DNA from 3 places in the Cohnella abietis genome. Region 2 is predicted to be linked to each of the others. Evidence: riboswitches for the same ligand, from Rfam matches in the RefSeq annotation. Region 2 holds a riboswitch; each other region holds the start of a gene.
The links. A riboswitch is a leader RNA that binds a small molecule or an ion and turns the genes downstream of it on or off. The one in region 2 is predicted to bind cyclic di-GMP.
Positions count from the first base shown of each region.

Region 1: it holds a riboswitch for cyclic di-GMP, as region 2 does, so the genes downstream of both, KCTCHS21_RS12450 (transglutaminase-like domain-containing protein) here and KCTCHS21_RS28720 (FapA family protein) in region 2, are expected to answer to the same signal.
Region 3: it holds a riboswitch for cyclic di-GMP, as region 2 does, so the genes downstream of both, KCTCHS21_RS23145 (PilZ domain-containing protein) here and KCTCHS21_RS28720 (FapA family protein) in region 2, are expected to answer to the same signal.

Region 1 is NZ_AP019400.1:2,937,116-2,940,399, reverse strand. Features, by position in the region: gene KCTCHS21_RS12455 (polysaccharide deacetylase family protein) at 1-807, opposite strand, end outside; gene KCTCHS21_RS12450 (transglutaminase-like domain-containing protein) at 1,102-1,908, opposite strand; cyclic di-GMP riboswitch class I at 1,922-2,001, opposite strand; cyclic di-GMP riboswitch class I at 2,064-2,144, opposite strand; gene KCTCHS21_RS12445 (class D sortase) at 2,215-2,883, opposite strand; gene KCTCHS21_RS12440 (collagen binding domain-containing protein) at 2,996-3,284, opposite strand, start outside.
Region 2 is NZ_AP019400.1:6,548,805-6,552,088, forward strand. Features, by position in the region: gene KCTCHS21_RS28715 (HD-GYP domain-containing protein) at 1-29, opposite strand, end outside; gene KCTCHS21_RS28720 (FapA family protein) at 77-1,936, opposite strand; cyclic di-GMP riboswitch class I at 2,132-2,218, opposite strand; gene KCTCHS21_RS28725 (branched-chain amino acid aminotransferase) at 2,375-3,284, opposite strand, start outside.
Region 3 is NZ_AP019400.1:5,212,460-5,215,743, forward strand. Features, by position in the region: gene KCTCHS21_RS23145 (PilZ domain-containing protein) at 655-1,362, opposite strand; cyclic di-GMP riboswitch class I at 1,629-1,716, opposite strand; gene KCTCHS21_RS23150 (histidine kinase N-terminal 7TM domain-containing diguanylate cyclase) at 1,800-3,284, opposite strand, start outside.

The DNA of each region.
Region 1 (3,284 bases), 3.4 Mb from region 2:
CTTGATCATTTCTAAAGGTTTTTTCTCTCCGCCAAGCTCCATTAACTTACTTAGAGGAATAAACTCATAGCCCACATCTGAAGCAGCCTTGACGAAGATTGGAATATCATCAACGACATCCATAATTTCTTCTGTATCTATATTAATAATGCCCCCACGATTAATATATTTTCTTACATATTGGCTTTTTTCTTCAGGGCTTTCTCCCTGCCAGTTATGTAGAAAGAAGCTGTATACAATTAAGGAATCCAGACCATTGTGCGCAGTTGCTAAAAGAACATCATCATTGTAATGCCCCGATTTTGTTCTGACATAACGGGGTGTTTTCCCTGTCGTCTTTCTAATAATCTCATTGCTTAAATGAATTTCTTTATAAATTTGTTCATAACTAAGTTTAGTCATATCTAATCGACTCAAAGTATTGTTCTCAATTTCGTGTCCTCTAGAAACAATTTCCTTCACAATATCCGGCTCTTCCGCCACTCTCATTCCAGGAAGAAAGAATGTTGCCTTTATGTGATAAACATCCAGTTCTTTCAATAGACGAATCATAGTAGCTTCGTCCCCCATACCACTAAAGGTTAGAGCCAGTTCCCTTTTAGCGGTGTAAACATTTGAAATCGCTTTGCTCATCTCACCATTATAGGGAGCAATTTCGGTATCTTTTGTCTCTTTAACATCGTCCGATGAGGTTCCACTCCCTCCGAACAAACCGCAACCCGATAACAATGTCAACACCAATAAAGCTATTAATAGTTTCGTATAGATTTTTTTATAGTTTGATGTCGAAGTCCAATTTCTTATCATTCTATTGCTCCTTCTGCAACTGTGCTCACCTTAATATTAGTCAAAATTCAACATTGTTACATAAAATTTTTACTTCTCATTGTTATTAATTTACTTACCAACATTAAATAGGTCTTTTTTACTAATATCAATATACTGATATACTACTATTTTACTATCAACTGTACAACTGTGACTTATTGTAACAATCTCATCTGAACAAATTCTATAATTTTTATAAAGAGATGTGCAATACAATAAAACCACCTCCTCTAAATCAGAGAAGGTGGTCCATATAATTCAAGCTTACTGATATTAGTATACTTTCGCTGCTACATATTTGCTGGAATCCTTATTCATGGTTACTGCTTTTTTGCCCGACAGAGCAGCATCAACAGTAGTATCAATAGTAATCCATTTGCCGTTGATGTACACATTGTTCCAAGCATGATACTCTTTCACATATTCAGATGTTCCCATTACAAGCTTCGTTGGAATCCCTACACTCCGTGTCATCGCTGCGAATAGTGTGGAATAATCATAGCAGATACCTTTTTTCGCCTTAAACACGTTATCAATGTTAGGAATATAATTAGAAGTAACGTTTTTAGCTAAGTTAGAATCATACTTGATCTCACTAATGATGAATTCATAGATTGCTTTTACTTTTTCTTCATCTGAAGCTTTATTCTTGGTTAGTTCAGCAGCTTTTTTAGTTGCCAGCTCTGATTCATTCCAATTAATATTTTGAATAGATCCTACATAAGCACTGCTAGAATCCTGTAAGTTCAAAGTAATATCTTTCGATTGAAGAAGCTTGTATTTGGTTCCTGAAGTGTTTTGCAACACTGAAATATTGTAAGTACCATTATCGGACTGTAAGGAAAAATATTCAAACTTGTTAGATTGATTTAAGTCATACGTGTAAGTAGTGTTGCCCTTCTTAATGAGAACTTTTAGCTTACTTCCCTTAGTAATATCATAAGATACTCCAACTAATCCTGAGTCTAGCTTTGTTTCATCCAACCAGTTGTCTGAGTTGCCCTCTGCTGCATAAGTACTAGCTGCACTAAACAGGGATATGAAGCATACGGCAATCAATATGAGAAATGATCTACGCATGAATAATCTTCCTTTCGGTAACTGGCTACCATCCTTGCGGAAGGCCCTTTAGCTTTGCGTCCCTACCTTTCGATAGGTTTGCCATTATCGTGTAAGTGTTTATTCATAGTGCAGATAGAGCCTGAACTACGATTATATAAGAAAAAGCCAATTCTTTCGGGAGCTGGCTGCCATCCTTACGGGAAGGCCCTCTAGCTTTGCGTCCCTACCTTTCGATAGGTTTGCCTTTGTCGAGCTTTGTCTTATAGGTTAAATTTAACAGAGTTTAATGAAAGAAGCAAGCGAATTGTTGACTATTAATACGAATTATAGCTTAGCTTGAACAATTAATCTCTTAGTTGGATTAATAACGGGATCACATGTAATTAAAGTAAGAATTTTGTCTCTATCGTTCCGTCCTAATACAGAGATATCCGTAGGCTCTACTTTCAATATATTAAATACGGTATAGACGAATTGCTCGTCATTAACCTTTACAGTGATTTCATCACCGACCTCTAATTCATTTAACCTATTAAAAAGTCTACCCTTTGTATGAGCTCTATGGGCCGCTATAGCTGCATTACCAATCTCACCAAGCTTAGTGGTCTCCTTCAGATGAACTGCTGAGAATTTCATATTCTCATTCGTTGCACCTTCTAGTATAGGAAGCTTTACTTTTATTTTTTTGATTTCAATGATTCCAATTGGCGGGGGGGTATTTGCAGCACTAGGCTCCGGAGTGGATTCCGTTTCAACTGGTGGAGATTCTACACTCTCTGTCTCTGGATCAGATCCCTGCATTAACAATTGTGTTAAATTATCGTTTTTCAATGCTAATTGATGATCAAAGTCATTTTCGTTTGTAGCAGAAATAGCTTGTTCCATTTCGGTTAACAGCTGCTCTTGTTTCCAGTCATAATGCCATTCTCGTAATATTGGAAATAATATAAGGCCAAACCCAACTATAAATAATAGTAAAGCTAACTTTCTCATAATAATTTACATCCTCCTTCCGTAATGGGTTCATTAATGATTCCTATACCTTCGAATGGATAAGGACTGTCGAGAATTCTCGACAGTCCTACCACTGCGCGCATGTTGATTATTATTTACGTGAAGAACGTCTCTTGCCAAAAAGAATAGCTGCTGTAACAACTAGACCTAAGCCGACCAGCTGCAGAGGAAGATTACTTTCTTCTCCAGTCTTTGGTAGATTTTTGACGCCACCAGGAATGTCAATTCCGCCTAATGGCACATCATCTACATTAATATCGTAGAAGGTTTCCTCTTTATTACCATCTTTATCTGTAACAGTGATTGAGAAGGTATCTTTACCGGTAAACCCTTTTTTAGGCGTGTACTTCCAGTTGCCGTCTTTATCTACTGTTACTTTT
Region 2 (3,284 bases):
AAGAAAGACTCCTGCTGCGGATCATCCATATCTATACCACCTACCACTTTCCGTTATCAGACTTCACTCGGGTGGTCTATACCTGCTTCTTCAGTGCCTGGATATCGAAAGTCGTGTTTTCGACAGGCTCAAAGATATCCTTGCAATATTTACCTATGCAAACCCGACCAGCATACATTTTTTTCACCTGAATCTTCCGCCTTGCCTTTAGCACCGTATTGGCGCCCGTCTGTCCACCGATAATCTGAGCTATTATGCTGTCTCCTGCTTCAAGCTGGGACCCTCTGCACATAGAGCTTTGATGGACAAAAATAATATTCCTTGCGGCGTATAGATCGCACAACAGTACACCGTCACGATGGATGACAATGTCGCCATTGGACTTCAGCTCGCTGTTATGGCACTGATTGATACTAATTTCTACATATGCCTCCTGCATTCTCTCAATTTCGTCATGGGTTACCTTAAGTAATTCTAGGAAGCTTTGAACAAACCCGTATGTTGCCATCTCGACGATCTTAGTCGGCTGCGAGAAAATTTCCGCAACCTCCTTTAGCTTCACATATTCCTCTTGTTTAATTTGCTGGATATTATCAATGACAGCGAGAAGCTCCTTGATGGCATCAGGGATTTCCATCATTTTAGTTTCCATGAGCAGATTCACAATCTGTCCATAAGAAACCTCTTGCTTCTTCGACTCCAAAGCTTGTACAAGTAGCTTGGAAGCATACAATAGCTTCTCTATGTAATCGCACAACTGCTTAGAAGAATGATAGAGTCTATTAAACAATACGCCAAAATAACCGGAGTAAAGCTTGCTCGCAATAACATTGCCTCTCACATTAATGCTTCCCGTGGCTGTAATCGTTGAGCTATATACGTTGCCATAGACATAAACATTACCGAGAGATTCTATAATCATATTGTCTGTTACATCTCCGTAAACAATAACATCCCCGGAGAACACGATATTGCCCGTCTTGATGTCTACGTTCCCTGAAATAACATAAGAAGTAGAGATATCGAGAGTTTTGATTTTACTTCCCGTTATCCTTGGCCTTCCCTGTGTCCGCGCCACGACGGAGCCATCTGGCATAAGCTCGACATTCGCTTTCACCATGATGGGGAGGTCCTTGGGCGGGCTGGGCACCGTAACACAGCCTAGCACATCATACCCAGCGGTCCCGTCCAGCATAGGAATTTTCTTCGCCATCATTTCTCCTTTACGAATGGATGGAATTCGTAGATGGTCGCGGAAATCGATAGTCCCGTCCACCTCAAAAAATTCACTCTCCACTTGCTGGGGAAAATAAACTTCAAGCTGTGCGTCCTTGCCCTGAATGGTCTCTTTGCCACTGGCCACGACTACGGGCAGGAAAGTAGGGTTTAACAGCTCTTGCTGGATAACAGCGAATTCGATTCTCGCTTTAATGGACATCGCCTCAAGCTTGCTAATAACATCGCCAAGCTGCACCGTCTTCAGTACAATATCTATGTCCTCTGCGACTCTTACAGTCAGCTGCTGGGCCGGTCCATCATCAACAAGTCGGCAGGAATAGCGCGCCTTAGCATGAAGGTGTAAGTAAGCTGCGAGCTTGTCATCCGAGATAATTATCTCAAATAGGGGCTGCTCTTCATTTTCCCAGGATATTCGATCCTCTGCTGTCACTTTCGATTCCTGATAAATTTCCTTATCATTAATAAACAGTCTGACTGGGCTCATAGGGTTAATGACAGCATATTCTCCCCCATGGATTGGATTCTGAACGGTAATCCGCTGATTCATAACGTGGATCGACCCATCCTGCTTCTTCTTATTAAGCGGGGCTTCCACTCCTCCTACTTCATCACCCGTTTCATGACTTCGTGAAGACTCTTCCAGATTTAATTGATTGATTAGCTTCTTCAATTCGGTTTCGGAAACCGGTTTCTTCAAGTAAAGCACCTCTCAAATCGCAAACTAATAGAAGCCTGCCGGTTAAGCGTACACGCATAAACAGCTTTCGCTGTCTTTTGGATAGCGAAAGAATGTATATGTCTGAGGTTATTCAGAAATGGATATGTGAGAAACTTTTTCAGTCCGAATAACTAAAAAAAGACATCCTCCAGAATGGAAGATGCCTACGCTCCATTCGACGGCTTGGCAACCTTAGAACGTTAGTTCCTTAGGCCCATAGCTTTGCGTCCCCCTCTTTCGAAAGGTTTGCCTTTTCGTGTATGCGGATCATTGTTGTATATACTTTATGACTAATTAATTTTCAATTTAATACCTTATATTAGGTATTCTTACCTTCATTATAAGATTATAGTCGCACTCTTTTCAATAGCCTGATCGATAATTGTATGATATTGTCGATTTTAGCTCATAAATTGCTTAGAGTTTCACAACCCAACCAAATGGATCTTCCAATGTTCCTCTTTGTATGCCCGTCATGAAATCATATATTTTAGCGGAGAGCGGCCCGGTCCGACCTTCATTGAGCGCAAGCTTATCACCTTGCCAATTCAATTCCCCTATTGGAGAAATAACTGCAGCTGTCCCTGTCCCGAACGCTTCCTCCAACGTACCATTACGATAAGCTTCAACTAGCTCATTAATCGAGATCGCTCTCTCCTCAACCTCAATATCCCAATACCGCAGCAGCTGAATAACCGAATCCCTCGTTACCCCGTCTAATATGCTTCCATTTAATGCTGGAGTAATGACCTTGCCGCCTACTTTGAAAAAGACATTCATACTCCCGACTTCCTCGATGTATTTCCGATGTACACCATCAAGCCAAAGCACCTGAGAATATCCTTTGTCAGTAGCTTCCTGCTGCGCTTTAAGTCCTGCCGCGTAGTTTCCGCCAGTCTTGGCATTTCCTACTCCGCCTGTCACAGCACGAACGTACTCGGACTCGACGAAGATGCTAACTGGATTGATTCCTTCTGCATAATAAGAGCCGACCGGTGACAGGATGATCATAAAATGATATTGCTCGGATGGAGATACTCCCAGCGTAGCTTGTGTCGCGATAACGAACGGTCGAATATAGAGTGAGGTGCCTTGCTCGTCCGGAATCCATTCCTCATCCACTAGAACAAGCTTTCTTAACGCCTCCATTATTACGTTCTCGTCGAGGGCAGGAATGCTTAGACGGGCGTTGGAACGATTGAGCCTCTGTAGGTTCTTATAGGGACGGAACATCAGAATGCGGCCCTCAGCCGTCTTATATGCTTTCATTCCTTCAAACACGGTTTGACCGTAATGGAAAACCTTTGCTGCTGGATCCAACGAAATG
Region 3 (3,284 bases), 1.3 Mb from region 2:
AGCATACGACGCTAATTCCAAGATTTAGTCGGTACCTGCGCTTATCTCTCCACCCTACGACGCCAATCCCAAGATTTAGTCGGCATCTCCGCCTATCTCTTCAGCATACGACGCCAATCTCAAGAATTAGTCGGTACCTCCGCCTATCTCTTCAGCATACGACGCCAATCTCAAGAATTAGTCGGTACCTTCGCCTATCTCTCCACCCTACGACGCTAATTCCAAGATTTAGTCGGCATCTCCGCCTAACTCTTCAGCATACGACGCTATTTCCAAGATTTAGTCGGCATCTCCGCCTAACTCTTCAGCATACAACGTTAATTCCAAGATTTAGTCGGCATCTCCGCCTAACTCTTCAGCATACCGACTCCAGTTCCATGATTTAGTCGGCACCTCCGCCTAACTCTTCAGCATACCGACTCCAGTTCCATGATTTAGTCGGTACCTCCGCCTAACTCTTCAGCATACGACGCCAATCCCAAGATTTAGTCGGTACCTCCGCTCTTCTCTACTTAGTATAACGTCACACCAAATACGTAGGTTGCAGGAATGGATGCCGAGCTTCTCAATCTCTCAAAACTAAAAAACAGGCCTCTGCGCAGGCCTGTCAATCATCCGATCTTCTCTACTGTTATTTATCGATTTCCACTTAACTCAACCGTTAAAAATCCGTTTCTTTCCTAAGTCCCGGCGAGTCTTAGCATGCTTCTCAACCTGTTGTCTTAAAATGAGTGCCCGTAATGGACGAAGCATTTCCGGCTCCAGAACATGCATTTTGGCACCACAGAGAACGCCATCCTCTTGTCGATCGCTACGAATGATTTCAAGCTCACAGCTAAACCCAATCCCAATGTGCACATTTGCCCTCAGCTTTGATTTAGCAGCAAAATGTGGCTCATACTTTCCTGAAAAGCTAATACCCGAAATGCTAATATCTTGAATGATAAGCTCAGCAGTTTGGTTTAACGGAAGCACTTCTCCGGAATCTTTAAGTACTTGCACAATATGAGCATTACCGGCAATTTCTACTCTTGGATGCTCTCGTCTCTCCTTGAAACGTTTGCTTAAATCCGGCGGCTGAAGCAGTGCAATTGCACCTTCATATTTAGCGAATACAACAGAAGACATAGACTGTATCCCTGCTGGCGAGTAAATCGTCAGTTTAACTGTTTCGCCAAGCTCAAACTGCTCATACTCATGAACCTCAACCTCGAAAAGCTCACCTTCTACATGTGTCATTACTCCAGTAGTCAGGAAGCTCTTGCCTTCTACCACGGTTCTACAGTGAAGTAGTATATTTAACGGGAGTAAATCCTTATCCAGCTCGGATCCAGCTGCATTGTTGTCATCGTCATATGTCATTCCCGCCAAACCACCTCTCAAACATTGTTTAATGCAAGTAAAACGGCTTCACCGTCCTTGGGACGGTAGTATACGTTTGTATCGAGCGATTAGATGAGTATAAGGAATTCAAAACTTATACTTTCTAATTGTTCAAGTAAAACGGCTTCACCGTCCTTGGGACGGTAGTATACGTTTGTATCGAGCTACCAAGCTTTCTAATCGCACAAAAAAAGGCGACCTCCAGATGGAAGCAGCCTGTTTCGCCTTATGTGTCCCTAGGGACCTTCGGCAGCCAGGCTGTCATCGTTCTTGCGAACATTAGACCCTGTGGCTTTGCGTCCTTGCTTTTCAGCAAGTTTGCCCTTAATAATCCGATAATCTATTATCATGATTGTATCATAATGTAAGAAAGTTAGTAACATTTATTTCTAGTAAACCATAGGAACGATCGTTCCCTATAGTGCCATAACAACACGGTTTCGTCCCTCATTCTTTGCCTTGTACAATGCTGAATCTGCACTGGAAAATACCTCACGCATATATTCCTTCGGATCATCAAAGGATAAATCTTCACTAGTTTCGGATAGAACCCCCATGCTAATCGTAACATGAACCTTTTCCGTTCCTGCGTCCACCCAATTATCACCGACAGCAATCATAATTCTTTCCGCCAATAGCTCCGCCTGCTCACGATTCGTATGAGGCAAATAGATCGTAAACTCTTCTCCACCGTATCTTGCTAGAATATCTGTTCTCCTTAGCTTTGTACGTACGATATCTGCAGTGCTTCGTAGAACCTCATCACCTACAAGATGACCGTATTTATCGTTAATCTGTTTGAAATGATCAATATCAAAAAGAACAATAGCAAATGGGATTTGATATCTCATATTGAGCAGTACCTCATGCTCCAACTGCTGCATCAAATACCTACGATTAAAGCAGCCTGTTAGCCCATCAGTTACAGCCATCTGCTCCAGCTTCTGATTGACTCGGAATAGCTCCTCTTGTATCGTGATCAATTCCAAATTACGTTCGTGCAGTGCTTCATTTTTGCGATTCATCTCCACGACAAGCTTGCGAAGCTCTGTAACGTCATGAAACGTAATAATACGTCCCAGCAACGTCTTGCGGTCGTCCACCACTGGCGAAATCTGAATAGATACATGCCGGCCACCATTTTCCGGTAGAGAAAATTCCATTTGCATCTTCTCATAGGGATGATGCAAGTAGCGGTACAGAAACTCATAGACCTCTCCTTGAGCCTGTAACGGAGCAAGAAATCTGTCCATCTCGAAAATTTCCCCTTTAGCTGATTGCACGAAAGGAGAAGCTCCGCGATTAACCTCAAGTACCTTGTCATTCTCATCTACAACGATAATACCGGTAGTCATATGCTCGAATATATCACGCTGTGCCATACTTAGAATATCAAACATTCCAAATCGATAGATAGCAATAACAAAGCATAAATCAGACAATAAAATGCCCGACGCCAGCAGTCCAGGAACAATTGGAAGCCATTGCGACAAGAGTACGTTAATAAGCACATCGAGAAGCCCAAACCCGGTTAAAACGAACATACCGATAAGAGCGGTTCCAAGCTGCTTACGTTGATTAACGGAGCTGACTGTTTTGAGAGCATGGAACATACTCATTAAAGCGGTAAAGAAATAGGCGAACTGAACGAGAACAAGCAACCAGAATAACGGCCCATAAACACGTTCTAAGTAATTGCCGGCTACAGGGGACATAAACAATCCATTCGGATTCCACAAAGCTCCGATTATACATAGCGCTGCTGGAAGAAGATACAATAAAGTACGACTGGCTTTTAGCTGAGCTGCCCTCCCGGTGAGGAAAAAAACGAAAATAAGCCAGCCTGGCCCCAGCAGCCCCATCGCTACAAATGAAGTATTAATGAAGAAAAGCTGGAACTG